DNA from 2 places in the Candidatus Stoquefichus sp. SB1 genome. Region 2 is predicted to be linked to the other one. Evidence: riboswitches for the same ligand, from Rfam matches in the RefSeq annotation. Region 2 holds a riboswitch; the other holds the start of a gene.
The links. A riboswitch is a leader RNA that binds a small molecule or an ion and turns the genes downstream of it on or off. The one in region 2 is predicted to bind thiamine pyrophosphate.
Positions count from the first base shown of each region.

Region 1: it holds a riboswitch for thiamine pyrophosphate, as region 2 does, so the genes downstream of both, BN1865_RS06330 (energy-coupled thiamine transporter ThiT) here and thiM (hydroxyethylthiazole kinase) in region 2, are expected to answer to the same signal.

Region 1 is NZ_LN852694.1:520,122-526,393, reverse strand. It holds gene tsaB (tRNA (adenosine(37)-N6)-threonylcarbamoyltransferase complex dimerization subunit type 1 TsaB) at 1-538, opposite strand, end outside; gene tsaE (tRNA (adenosine(37)-N6)-threonylcarbamoyltransferase complex ATPase subunit type 1 TsaE) at 535-978, opposite strand; gene BN1865_RS06335 (DUF402 domain-containing protein) at 991-1,527, opposite strand; gene BN1865_RS06330 (energy-coupled thiamine transporter ThiT) at 1,776-2,327, opposite strand; TPP riboswitch at 2,398-2,497, opposite strand; gene BN1865_RS06325 (acetate/propionate family kinase) at 2,691-3,881, shown strand; gene BN1865_RS06320 (SpaA isopeptide-forming pilin-related protein) at 3,928-6,272, opposite strand, start outside.
Region 2 is NZ_LN852695.1:69,095-75,366, forward strand. It holds gene BN1865_RS08420 (ABC transporter permease) at 1-331, opposite strand, end outside; gene BN1865_RS08425 (ABC transporter ATP-binding protein) at 328-1,050, opposite strand; gene BN1865_RS08430 (HAD family hydrolase) at 1,136-1,990, opposite strand; gene thiD (bifunctional hydroxymethylpyrimidine kinase/phosphomethylpyrimidine kinase) at 2,140-2,919, opposite strand; gene BN1865_RS08440 (HAD family hydrolase) at 2,921-3,553, opposite strand; gene thiE (thiamine phosphate synthase) at 3,550-4,185, opposite strand; gene thiM (hydroxyethylthiazole kinase) at 4,172-4,996, opposite strand; TPP riboswitch at 5,051-5,153, opposite strand; gene noc (nucleoid occlusion protein) at 5,155-5,928, opposite strand; gene BN1865_RS08460 (LytR/AlgR family response regulator transcription factor) at 6,031-6,272, opposite strand, start outside.

The sequences.
Region 1 (6,272 bases), on a different contig from region 2:
CTGGCTCTATCATTTTTGACAAATCATACATATTTTGAGCTAAATTAACAGTTGTCATAGGATAATGAACAACTTCACTTTGCCCAACCACACAATAATATGGATAATTTTCTATAAAGTGTGAAAAATCATCAATTGGCATTAATTGTTCAGACGTTATAGCCTGACCTTGATCATATACACATACAAACACTTTTTGACTTCTCGCATCAATAACTGATACACATTTTTGCAGACCTGCATAGGCAGCCAATGATGAAACAACTTTTATTTTTACAGGAGCGACAACGCTCAATGTCTTTGCAATCGTCATAGCGACTCTTACCCCTGTATAAGATCCAGGTCCACGTGTTATAATCATTTCTTCAACATCCAATAATTCCAAATGATGTTTTTCTAGTAATGATGCTAAATAAGGAATGGCATTTTCAGATTGCCTTTTTGAACCCATCTCCTGTTTCACTTCTAAACACTGATCATCTTGATACAAAGCAACCATTAAATATTGATTTGATGTATCCATTATTAAACGAATCATATTGCCAACTCCTTTATGAGATTTTCATATTTTAAGCCACATGCTTTCAAAAAGAAAGAACGTGTTTCATCATCATTTTTAACAATTTTAATCTCTAATCTTTCTGTAGGAATAATATCTTGAATATAAATCGGCCATTCAATCACACAAACCCCTTCATCTTCAAACATTTCCTCAAATCCCAATTCTTCATTTTGTCCTTCTAAACGATAGGCATCAAAATGATATAATGGAAGACGGCCCTGATAAACTTTCACAATTGTAAAAGTTGGTGAATTAATGACCTTGGAAATTCCTAATCCTTTACCAATTCCTTTTGTAAAAGTTGTCTTTCCAGCCCCCAATTCTCCTTCTAATGTCAATACTGCTCCAGGAAACAAAAGATTCGCCAATCTTTCTCCAAAATCAATCATATCCTGTTCACTATGAAACGTTATCATGCCCTTTCCTCCTTACTTTTTTGATATATACTGCTGATAAACACCATACCAATGTTCAGCAAAACCTGGTCTAAATGGTCCAGACATATTCATCGCCATCTCTATGAGAATATCTAACTGCTGATTTAATATTTGATCTAATTTTTCGCCATAATGCATTTGTGCTTTATGTTGACGATATTCTTCTTCATCCAATATTTTATATTTATAATCAGGGAAAACTTTTAAATCCAAATCATAATCTATGTACTTTAAGGCATCACCATCAAACAATGTTGGAGATGCAATATTACAATAAAAATGAACACCATTTTTACGAATCATACAAATAACATTATACCACTGATTCTTAGGAAAATAACAGATAGCTGGCTCTCTTGTATACCATCTTCGACCATCTGATTCTGTCACTAAAGTCCGATTATTAATGACAATATAATGCTGACTTGTTTCTTCTAAAACAAATCCCTTTTTCCAGCAGCGATGAATACTCCCATCATGCTTATAACAATGAATAAGCACATCATGTCCTACTAATGCTTTATTCATAAACATACCTCTTTCTATAACATAGTTATTATACACAAAATCATATCATTTTGAAAGGTTTATTATTCGAAAACAAAAGAGAAACCTATTTCCTCTTAACCTTTTATAAAATGATAAATGTCATCTATTATAGGCTTATTTGAACAAAATATCTGCCTAATGAGAATTTAAATAATCCCCAATCTCTCTTCAATTTCAATTATCAGGCTAGAATAGCACTTAAAAACTGAGCATCGTCTGCTCAGTTTTTAACGAAATACATTTTTTAATCGAGAATATAAGATAGGAACAACTATCATACATAATATTAAAGTTGTGACATTATAAGGCAAGTTGTAAATAGAAGAATAAATCATTGGATTCATTCCTTCAGGTGCATATTCAGCAAACAAAAATGCCCCACTTGCAAAATGACACAAATATTTTAAAAACATTGCAACAATAATTCCCCAATAAATAGGAACCTCTTTAAAATGAGTGGACTTTATCAAAGGAGCGATACCACAAACAGCTAAAGGTAAGACATAGTCTAACAAAACTGACCATGGACCCCAATAACTTGCAATTGCTAAAACAAATTGCAAAATAGCAACGCCAATTCCACAAATAACGCCATAACCAGCCCCTAGTAAATAAGCACATAAAAAGATTGCAATAACATCTATAGAAATAAATGCACCACCTTGAGGCATCTCAGGAATAATCTTGTTAACATATCCTAAGATAATTGTAATAGCCATAAACATAGCTAATTGAACCATTGTTTTGACATTCAAGTCAACTTTAAATAATTTTTTCATTTTCTCCTCCACATTTTATATTGGAGCCATACAAATAAAAAAGCTTTCTCACACATGCGCAAGAAAGCAAAAATAACGTTATTTGCACTCTCTACGCTGGCATTACCCAGTTCAGATGATAAGGGATGAGGCTAAAACCTCTCTCAGCAAAAGCACCCCTGGCTCAACGACTATTATAATCCTTTTTCTATAAATTTCAAGATTTTCTATCAATTGATAAAGATAGTCATTTTTTTCATCCTTAAAATAATAGATATATTCATCAAAATGATATATCGATATGTTATATTTTTCACGTATTTTTTCCTAGTTTTTTTTATTTTTAATGCTATAATAAAGGAGAATTAAGGGAGGACGAAATAAATGTCAAAAGTTATTGCTGTGAACGCTGGTAGTTCATCATTAAAATTTCAATTATTTGAAATGGATAATGAAGATGTTATTACTTCTGGAGTGATTGAAAGAATTGGTATGGAAGATGCTATTTTCACAATTAAATATAATGGTGAAAAAGATGTCCGTACTTTAGCGATTCCAACACATAAAGAAGCTGTTCATTTGTTATTAGATACATTAATGGAAAAACAAATTGTTTCTTCATTAGATGAAATTAAGGGTGTTGGTCATCGTGTCGTTCAAGGTGGATCTTATTTTAAAGAATCAGCTATTATTGATGATGATGTTGTCAATAAAATTGATGAATTAAAATCATTAGCACCATTACATAATCCTGCACATTTAACAGGATATTATGCTTTTAAAGAAGCGATTCCAACTGCTGGTGCAGTAGCTGTATTCGATACTGCTTTTCATCAGACATTAGAACCTAAATGTTATATTTATCCAATTCCATATAAATTCTATACTGAAAACAAAGTTAGAAAATATGGTGCTCATGGGACATCACATTTTTATGTTTCTCAAAGAGTTATTGATAAGTTAGGGCATCCTGAACATTCTAAAATTATTGTTGCTCATCTTGGTGCTGGTGGTTCTTTAACAGCTGTTAAAGATGGAAAATCTATTAATACATCAATGGGATTTACACCATTAGCAGGAATTATGATGGGAACACGTAGTGGAGACCTAGATCCTTCAATCATCGATTATCTTATTGAACAAGTTGGTATGGATATGAAAGATGTTATTCATATGTTAAATAAAGAATCTGGATTATTAGGTGTGTCAGGTGTTTCTAGTGATTTTAGAGATGTTATGAATGCGGCTAATGAAGGAAATGAAAGAGCAAAACTTGCTATGGATATTTTCTTTAGAAGAGTTATTGCATATATTGGACGTTATTTTATAGCTTTAGGTGGTTGTGATGCGATTGCTTTCACTGCTGGTATTGGAGAAAATTCTGCATTTGCAAGAAAAGAAATTCTTTCATTAGTTAGTGAAGCATTAGGTATTGTGATTGATGATGATGCAAACGAAAATGGTGAAGGTGAACGTTTAATTACGAAACCAGAATCTAAAATTAAAGTTTATGTTATCCCAACAAATGAAGAATTAGTCATTGCAAGAGATACAAAACGTTTATTAAACTTATAATCAAAAGTCCTACAGACAAATAACTGTAGGACTTTTTGGTTATTCTTTATTTATCACGTTGTCTTTTCTTTACAATCTGTAAACAGATAAATGAACCAATAATAATAACAATATAAGGCATGATAATCGTCAAATCCTGTGTAACGACTGGTTCATCACCTAAAACAGTAATTGGCATTTTCTCATTTATAAAACGAATACTTTGCTCATCTTCTTGATCTTGAATAGTAAATTCTTGATCTTTTGCAATGGTATAACCTATAGGAGCTACTGTTTCATGCAAAATATAAAGACGATCAACGACTAAACCTTCAATAACATGTCCCTCCTGAGTACTATCCCATTCATCAATAATCTTTTTTGTTTGTGAATCAATAATTTGTAAATGTGCCCCTTCAATATGTTCCAAACTGACTGAATCCACTTTATGAACAACAGTCTTTGTTTTTTGATTATAGAAATCATATGTATGTTGTATCACCTTTTCCTGTGATTGAGTATACTTGGCATCAACATAATAATGAACTGGTTTTGAAATATACCCATCTGGTTGTCTTGTTTCTTTAATAAGATAAAGAGAATGAGGATCACCAACAATTTCGGTTGATTCTTCAATTGGCATAGTTGCATATTCAGGCGTTAAATCCAATGGCAGATCACTATTAAAGAGAACTTTACCTGTTTGTGATGATATCACTTTTTCTAATACTGTTCCTGCTTTCACAATTACTTCACCATTCACATTATAAATATCTCGATTAGCAATTAATGAAAACTCTGCTCCAAAAACCATTTCATTTGTCTTAGCATCTTTTTTAGCAACTTCAATTTGGACTTTCTGTCGTTCATTTTGAATCGCTTGATGTTGATAGATAATTGCTGTTTCTTGATTGTCGTATGTTAATGAAAAAGCTTTTCTTTCAGTATCTAAAACATAGCCATATGGTGCTTCTACTTCTAAACATTCATATTCTCCTAAAGGAAGTTCTTTAGAAGTGATTCGACCTTTTTCTTTTGTAACTAAAGTCTCAACAAGTTCTCCTTTTTGATATAGAACCTTGCCATTATGACTAGGATCCATAATATCCTCTTTTGCATAAATTTCAAATTTTGCATTTGCTAATCCCTGTTGCTCATAAATAAATTTTCCATCACGATAATCAGTTAATACTTCTCCTGTTTTTTCAATTGTGACACGTCCTTTGACAGCTTTATCACCCATTTTTACCACTGTAATAGGAGTCAGCTTATCATCAGCAATATCATAATGATCTTGAGAAATTTGGAAAACAACTGGTGTTGGATTGATGACATAACCCTCTGGTGCTTTCACTTCTTCTAATTGATAATTTCCGGCTTTTAACTTCGTATTTAAAGTTACACTTCCATCATCATGTGTTGTCCATTGATTAACAACAATATTTGGGAAAGCACTCCAATCAATATAAGAAACATATTCATTTGTATCTAAATTCTTGAGTTTAAATGTTGTTCCAGCAAGTTGAATTATCTCTCCTGAATTTTGATCAACCTTAATCACCTTTAATAATGATTCAAAAGGAACATTATTCACAGTAACCTTTTTCAAACGATATCCTACTTCATATAAAGATGAATCCTTTTCTACAGAAACAAGAAAATCACTCGCTCCATAATACCCTTGAGGTGTCTTTGTTTCTTTCACACGATATGTTCCATATGGCAACAGTGATGTAGTTAAATAACCATTTGCATCTGTTGTCCCAACAAAATAGCGTTTAGCTTTTTCAAATCCAACCTGCTCATACTCACTATTTAAAACAAATGTAAATTCTGCCCCTGGTAAGCCTTTGACAACACCATTACTTCCTTCTTTCGTTCCTTCCTTAAAGATTTGAATACGTTGACTCGCAATTTTATTCACTCCAGAAGCCAGCACATGAACCTGAGGTGTATTCATTCCAGCATAGAGAACATCAACATCTATTTCCTCTGGATTTAAAACTAATGATTGATTTGTTTTCAGTTCTTTTAAGTAATAATGACCTAATGGTAACTGATCCCATTTGATAACGCCTTTATCATCAGTTACCTTCTGAGAAACAAGTTGATCTTTTGTATAATAAGTCACTGTTTTCGCAGTATTTTGAATTGTTTCTCGTGCATATAATCCATATTCAATTTGAGATAAAAAAACGTCACCTAAGTGACCATCCGTTATTTGACTATCTATTTTCTTTTGAAATTGAATCGATCCTGTTGCTTCTAAATTAATCATCGTAGAGGATGCACTCACAACTGAAGTTGTTTGATCGACATATTTAAGTGAAACTTTCAAACGTTCTTGATTCAATAAATAACCATCCGGTGCCTTTGTTTCTATAATATAATAATTTCCTAAAGGTAACTGTT
Region 2 (6,272 bases):
TTATTAGAGCAATTATCACTTGTACCAATAACATAAGCATAGGACTCACTGGTGTAACAAAGAAATGCTTTAAAATCTTCTTATCTCGATAATCTGCAAAAGTCAGTGGTAATCCCATGAATGCTGTTGCACAAATACCAACAGTCAATAATGAAGCAAAAGCACTATCCATAAATGTATATGAACTTTGACTGTTAACTGCTTGATTACCTGCAATCATTCCAATCAAACACAAAACACCAACTGGCATACCTACTCCAAATATCAATCCATCTGGACATCTTAATGATAATTTCCCTTCAACTTTTAACATTGTTAGCATTCTCTTCATACCAGTTTCTCCTCTCCCATATACCATAAATAAGCTTCTTCTAAATGATCGTAAGGACTTTTTTCAATGATTTCCTGAACTGTGCCCTCAACCCTTTTTTGCCCATCTTTAATCAGTAACACACGATCACAAAGATTTTCTGCTTCTTCCATATAATGTGTTGTTAATAATATAGTCATTCCCTGTTTTTTCAACAGTTTTAAAATCTGCCAAACTTCTCGACGGGCTGCAACATCAAGTCCCGTTGTTAATTCATCTAAAAAGATCACTTCCGGACTTGGAATTAAAGCAACGACAACTGACAGTCTTTGCCTTTCCCCTCCTGATAATTTATCAACTGGCTGATGAATATACTGTTCTAACTGAAATTGCTTTAACAGATAATGATAATCTGCTGGATGGCTATACATTGCCGCTCTTTCTTCACATACTTCACCAACTCTTATATTATTTTGATAATGTGATTGCTGTAATTGTACCCCTACTTTTTCAAATACTGTTTTTCGATGTTTAGCAGCATCCTTCCCCAATAACTTCGCAAAACCACTATCAGGAGTATTTAATCCTAATATACATTCTATGGTTGTAGACTTTCCAGCACCATTATGACCCAAAAGACCATAAACCTCTCCTTTTTTGACTTCAAAAGTCAAACAATCAACAACTTTTCTTCCATCATAAATCTTTGTTAATTCGTGAACTTCAATACATTTACTCATCATCTCTCTCCTTTCAAACCTAGGATATATCCTCCTGTTAGGGGAGAGTCAAGAATCAAAAAGGACAAAATAAATTTGTCCTCATCTATAACTCTAAAAAGTTATCAATTAACCCAAAATGTACAAATGCTTTATAAATACCATCCTTATCTACATCATCAGTTACATAATCTGCCATGGCTTTAATCTCATCTCCACCGCTATTAACTGCTACTCCTACATGACAATATTCAAGCATTGGTATATCAATTTTAGCATCACCAAATGCAAAAGTATCTTCTATATTTGCATTTAAATATTTTAACAATTCATCAATCGCATGTGCTTTTGTTATATCTTTAACACCTAAATCTCCAAATAATGCTGTTTCTCCAGCACCACCCCAAGTTCCAGGCTTCAAATCAGGAAATTCTTTTATTGAATCCAAATGATCCTGATAACTTTCCAATATAAAACTTACCTTATTCACATCATCACGATACAACTCACCATCAAAAATCATTTCTGGGAAAGCATCTCTCACACGCTTTTGACTTGCTCCTTCAGTTCCTTTACGTTTACAATATTCCTGAACCACTGGTTCTCCTCTTGTTTCAAAATTTTCACTTGCAAATAATCCATTATTACTCTCTAAATAAAATTCTAAATGACGAGATTTTAACCAATCAACAATATGTCGACACTGTTCTTTTGTGATTAATTGATGCATAACAACAGTATCTCCATCTTCTACATAACTCCCATTTCCACCAATCATTCCATCTAAACCAATATCCCATAAATAATCATAGACTTCAGCCTTACTTCTCCCTGTACAAATATAAACTCTATGACCTCTTTTTCTTGCTTCTTTAATAGCTAAATCAGCAGATTTAGGTAAAACATTCTCATAATCCAGCAAAGTTCCATCAACATCAATAAATATAATTTTCTTATCCATTTTTGTTCTCCTTTTCAATCATTTAATTAAATTTATTATAACGAATATTTTTAATAAATTCCTAATATTCATATTTAAAAAAATAAATTTTCATTGATTTCAATGATTTGAATGAAAAAAAGAAATAATTTATCATATGATTGAAATGATTAAAGATTCCAACAATGATTTAATGGTCCACTGCCATGTCCTAAATCAAGTCCATCTTTTAAAGCACCTGTAATATATGCTTTGGCTTTTTGAACACTTGTAACCATATCATCACCCATTGCTAAATTGGCTGCAATAGCACTAGATAAAGTACAACCCGTCCCATGTGTATTAGGATTATTGATATGTTCACTCTTTAACCAGATAACATCATCACCATGATATAATAAATCATCTGATCTATCTTCAAAATGTCCTCCTTTAATTAAAATATCACCATGATACCACTGGCGTATTTCTTTAGCTGCTAAAATCATATCTTCTTGACAAGTTATTGTATGATCTACTAACACTTCAGCCTCAGGAATATTAGGTGTAATGATATCTGCCATCAAAATGAGTTCCTCTTTTAATGCTGTTAAAGCCTGATCGGCTAATAATCTTGAGCCACTTGTTGAAAGCATCACAGGATCAACAACAATATTTTTTGCCTGATACTTTTTGAGTTGTTCAACAATTTGATGAATCAATTGTGTTTCTGACACCATACCTATTTTAATAGCATCAGGATAAATATCTTCAAAAACACATTGAAACTGTTCTTTTAAAAATTCAGGTGTCACATTCATAATATCTTTTACACCCAATGTATTTTGTGCAACCAAAGCTGTGATAATACTCATGCCATACACCTTATGTGCCATAAATGTTTTTAAATCAGCTTGTGCCCCTGCTCCACCTGTAGGATCAGTGCCAGCAATTGTTAATACTGTTTTCATCTTATACCTCCATATTTTGAAAAGATTGATATGTTTGATCGGCTGTTAAAACAATTTGATTCCAATCCGAATCATTCGCTTTATCATAAATTGCTTTAACATAAAAACCTGCTTTTTTTGCTGTCACAATAGCATGTAATGCATCTTCTACAACAATACATTTATCAATGGATAAATTTAATGTTTGGGCAGCATATTGATAACTTCTTTGATCTTGTTTGGTATATTGTATATCTTCACAAGAAATAACACTTTGAAAATAATGTCTCATATGAAATTGTTTTAATACATTTTCTGTTATGTCACGATGGTTAGCAGTTAATATACACATTGAAATATTTTGTTGTAAACATTTTTCTAAAAAAGCAATAACTCCTTCTTTAAGCGTCACTGATTGATATTCTTTTTCTAATTGCGTCATAAATCCCTTTTGAATATCAATCAATGATTCAGATAAATGATATGTTTCTTTTAAATATATAGCAGCTTCATGTAATGAAAGTGGTTTTAGAGATTGCAATAAATCTTTTTGTGGTTGAATATGAAGATGTTCTAAATAATGAATAGAGAGAACATCCCATATATGCATCGAATCAAGTAAAGTCCCATCTAAATCAAAAATATATCCTTTCATAATAACAATACCTGTTCTTTTAATTCAATTGCTGATTGTTGAATATGCTCTTGTGCTAAAATAGCACTCACAACAGCTACTCCTGCAACGCCTGTATCCTTTAAAGCCATAATATTTTCATGATGAATTCCACCAATCGCAACCACTGGTATAGAAACAGCATCACAAATATCCCTTAATGTTTGTTTATCAACTACAATGGCATCATCTTTTGTTTGCGTTGAAAAAACAGCACCCACTCCTAAATAATCAGCTCCTGCCTGATAAGCACTTACAGCCTGTTCAACAGAATGAACAGAAACTCCTAAAATCTTATTTGGTCCAATTCTTTTTCTTACATCCTTAGCTTGCATATCATGTTGCCCAACATGAATCCCATCTCCATTAACTGCTAACATGACTTCAACATTATCATTAATGATGAAAGGAACATGATATTTTTCACAAAGCTTCTTCACTTCTTTTGCTTCCTCAATAAAACTTTGATTATCCATATGTTTTTCTCTTAACTGAACACATGTAACACCACCTTTTAATGCTTCTTCAATATCTTCATAAAAAGAGTGATGTACCCATCTTTGATCAGTCACAAGATATAAACACATTGCTTGTTGTATACTATCTTCTTTCAACTTTAAGTCCCTCCTCTAAACGATGAAAATCCATCAAATAAAGATAATCCATTAAATAAACTCTCAAACTCCCTATTCCTAATTGTTCCTGTTGAATCCTTTGAAAAGCCAATTCACCACTATATCCCATAATTGCTGTAGCACAAGCAACAGCTAATAAAACTGACTCTGTATTTGCTGATACATAAACACCAGTTATTGCACTTAACATACATCCTGTTCCTGTAATCAATGACATTTGTGGACAACCATTTTGAATCAGATAAGCTTCTTTTTCATTCGCAATCACATCTATAGCCCCACTGATAGAAATCACTGCTCCTGTTTTTTGACTCAATCTTTTAGCAAAAGCAATCACATCATCTCTATTATTTTCATCAATCGCATCTTCCTCGCTTGCATCAACACCTCTTGTCGTTGATGTATTTAACGCAATTGCTTTTATCTCTGAAATATTTCCTCTAATGACAGTCATCTTAACTTCATCTAAGAGTTGCTGTATACACTCATTACGTAAAGAACTAGCACCAGCCCCAACAGGATCCAATATAACTGGATGTCCTAATGCATTCGCCTTCTTTCCAGCTTTTATCATTGACGCTATTGTTCTTTGATTTAAAGTTCCAATATTTAAAACCAATCCCTGACAAATACTTGTAATCTCTTCAACCTCTTTCTCATCATCAGCCATAATTGGACTTCCCTTAACAGCTAATACTGCATTGGCGCAATCATTCATTGTCACTGCATTTGTTATACAATGAATTAATGGCTTTTTCTCACACACATTTTGCATAATTTTTTCAAACATCTTATCATCTCTCCTTTTAATATAAAAAGGAATATGCCCGTGACATATTCCCTTACTTTGTAAAGTATAAATCCCTCCGTTGGCATTACCCAAATCAGGTGCGGTCGAAGTTCACAACTTCCTCTCAGCCTATTTATAAGCTCCCGTACTATCATATTCTATTTTTTCATCTTAATTATATAAATCATTTCATCATCTGTTTCTTGACTTTCTACAACTGTTTCTACTCCTGCCTGTTGAACCATCTGTACAGCTTGTTCAATTGTATTCATTGCTATTTTTAAATTTTGAGAAATACTCTTTGTTTTTGGCTTTGTCTGTGGAACTTTTGGTTCTATCTTACTCTTAATTTTTTGTTCCGTCTGTTCAACATTTAAACCTTTATCCATGATTTCTCTTAACATATTATTTTGTTTAGCAGTTGTATCTAACTTTAAGAGTGCACGTGCATGTCGCTCTGTAATATCTCTTCTTCTGACAGCTTCCTGAACTGTCATAGGCAATTGTAATAATCTTAATTTATTAGCAATTGTTGATTGTTTTTTACCAACTTTTTGAGCCAATTGTTCTTGTGTTAAATTTTGTGTATCAATCAACTGTTGATAAGCCAAGGCTTCTTCAATTGGTGATAAGTTTTCTCTTTGAATATTTTCAACAATCGCCGCAGTTGCTGTTTGTTGTTCATCTAATGTTTGTACAATACAAGGAACTTCATCCAATTTTGCAAGTTTACACGCACGATATCTTCTTTCTCCAACAACAATTTGATATTTACCATTATATGGTCTTACAACAATTGGTTGTAATAATCCATTTTGTTGTATAGATACTGATAATTCTTGAATCTTTTCATTTTCAAAATGTGTTCTCGGCTGATTTTCATTAGCAACAATTTGATTAATATCAATAAATTTATACATTGGTTCTTTCACATTCTTCACTCCTTATAATCCGTTTCATATTATAACATTTTTCGTAGCGAAACAAAAGATATCTTATGCTAAAAGGAACGTGAAATTTTATCACGTTCGTTATTAAAATTTATATTTTCTACCAATTGGCAGTCTTTCTCCATTATTTAATATCAGTTCCTGCCCTTGCTGAGAGTGAACATAAGTTTGATTCACAATAATACTTTTATGAATACGTTTAAAATTTATTGGAAGTTTTTTTAGCATATCACTTATTTTCTCTCTTATTCGATATTCACTATTTAAGGTATGAATAACGAGATAATGACCATATGATTCAATATAAGTGATTTGACTACTTTCTA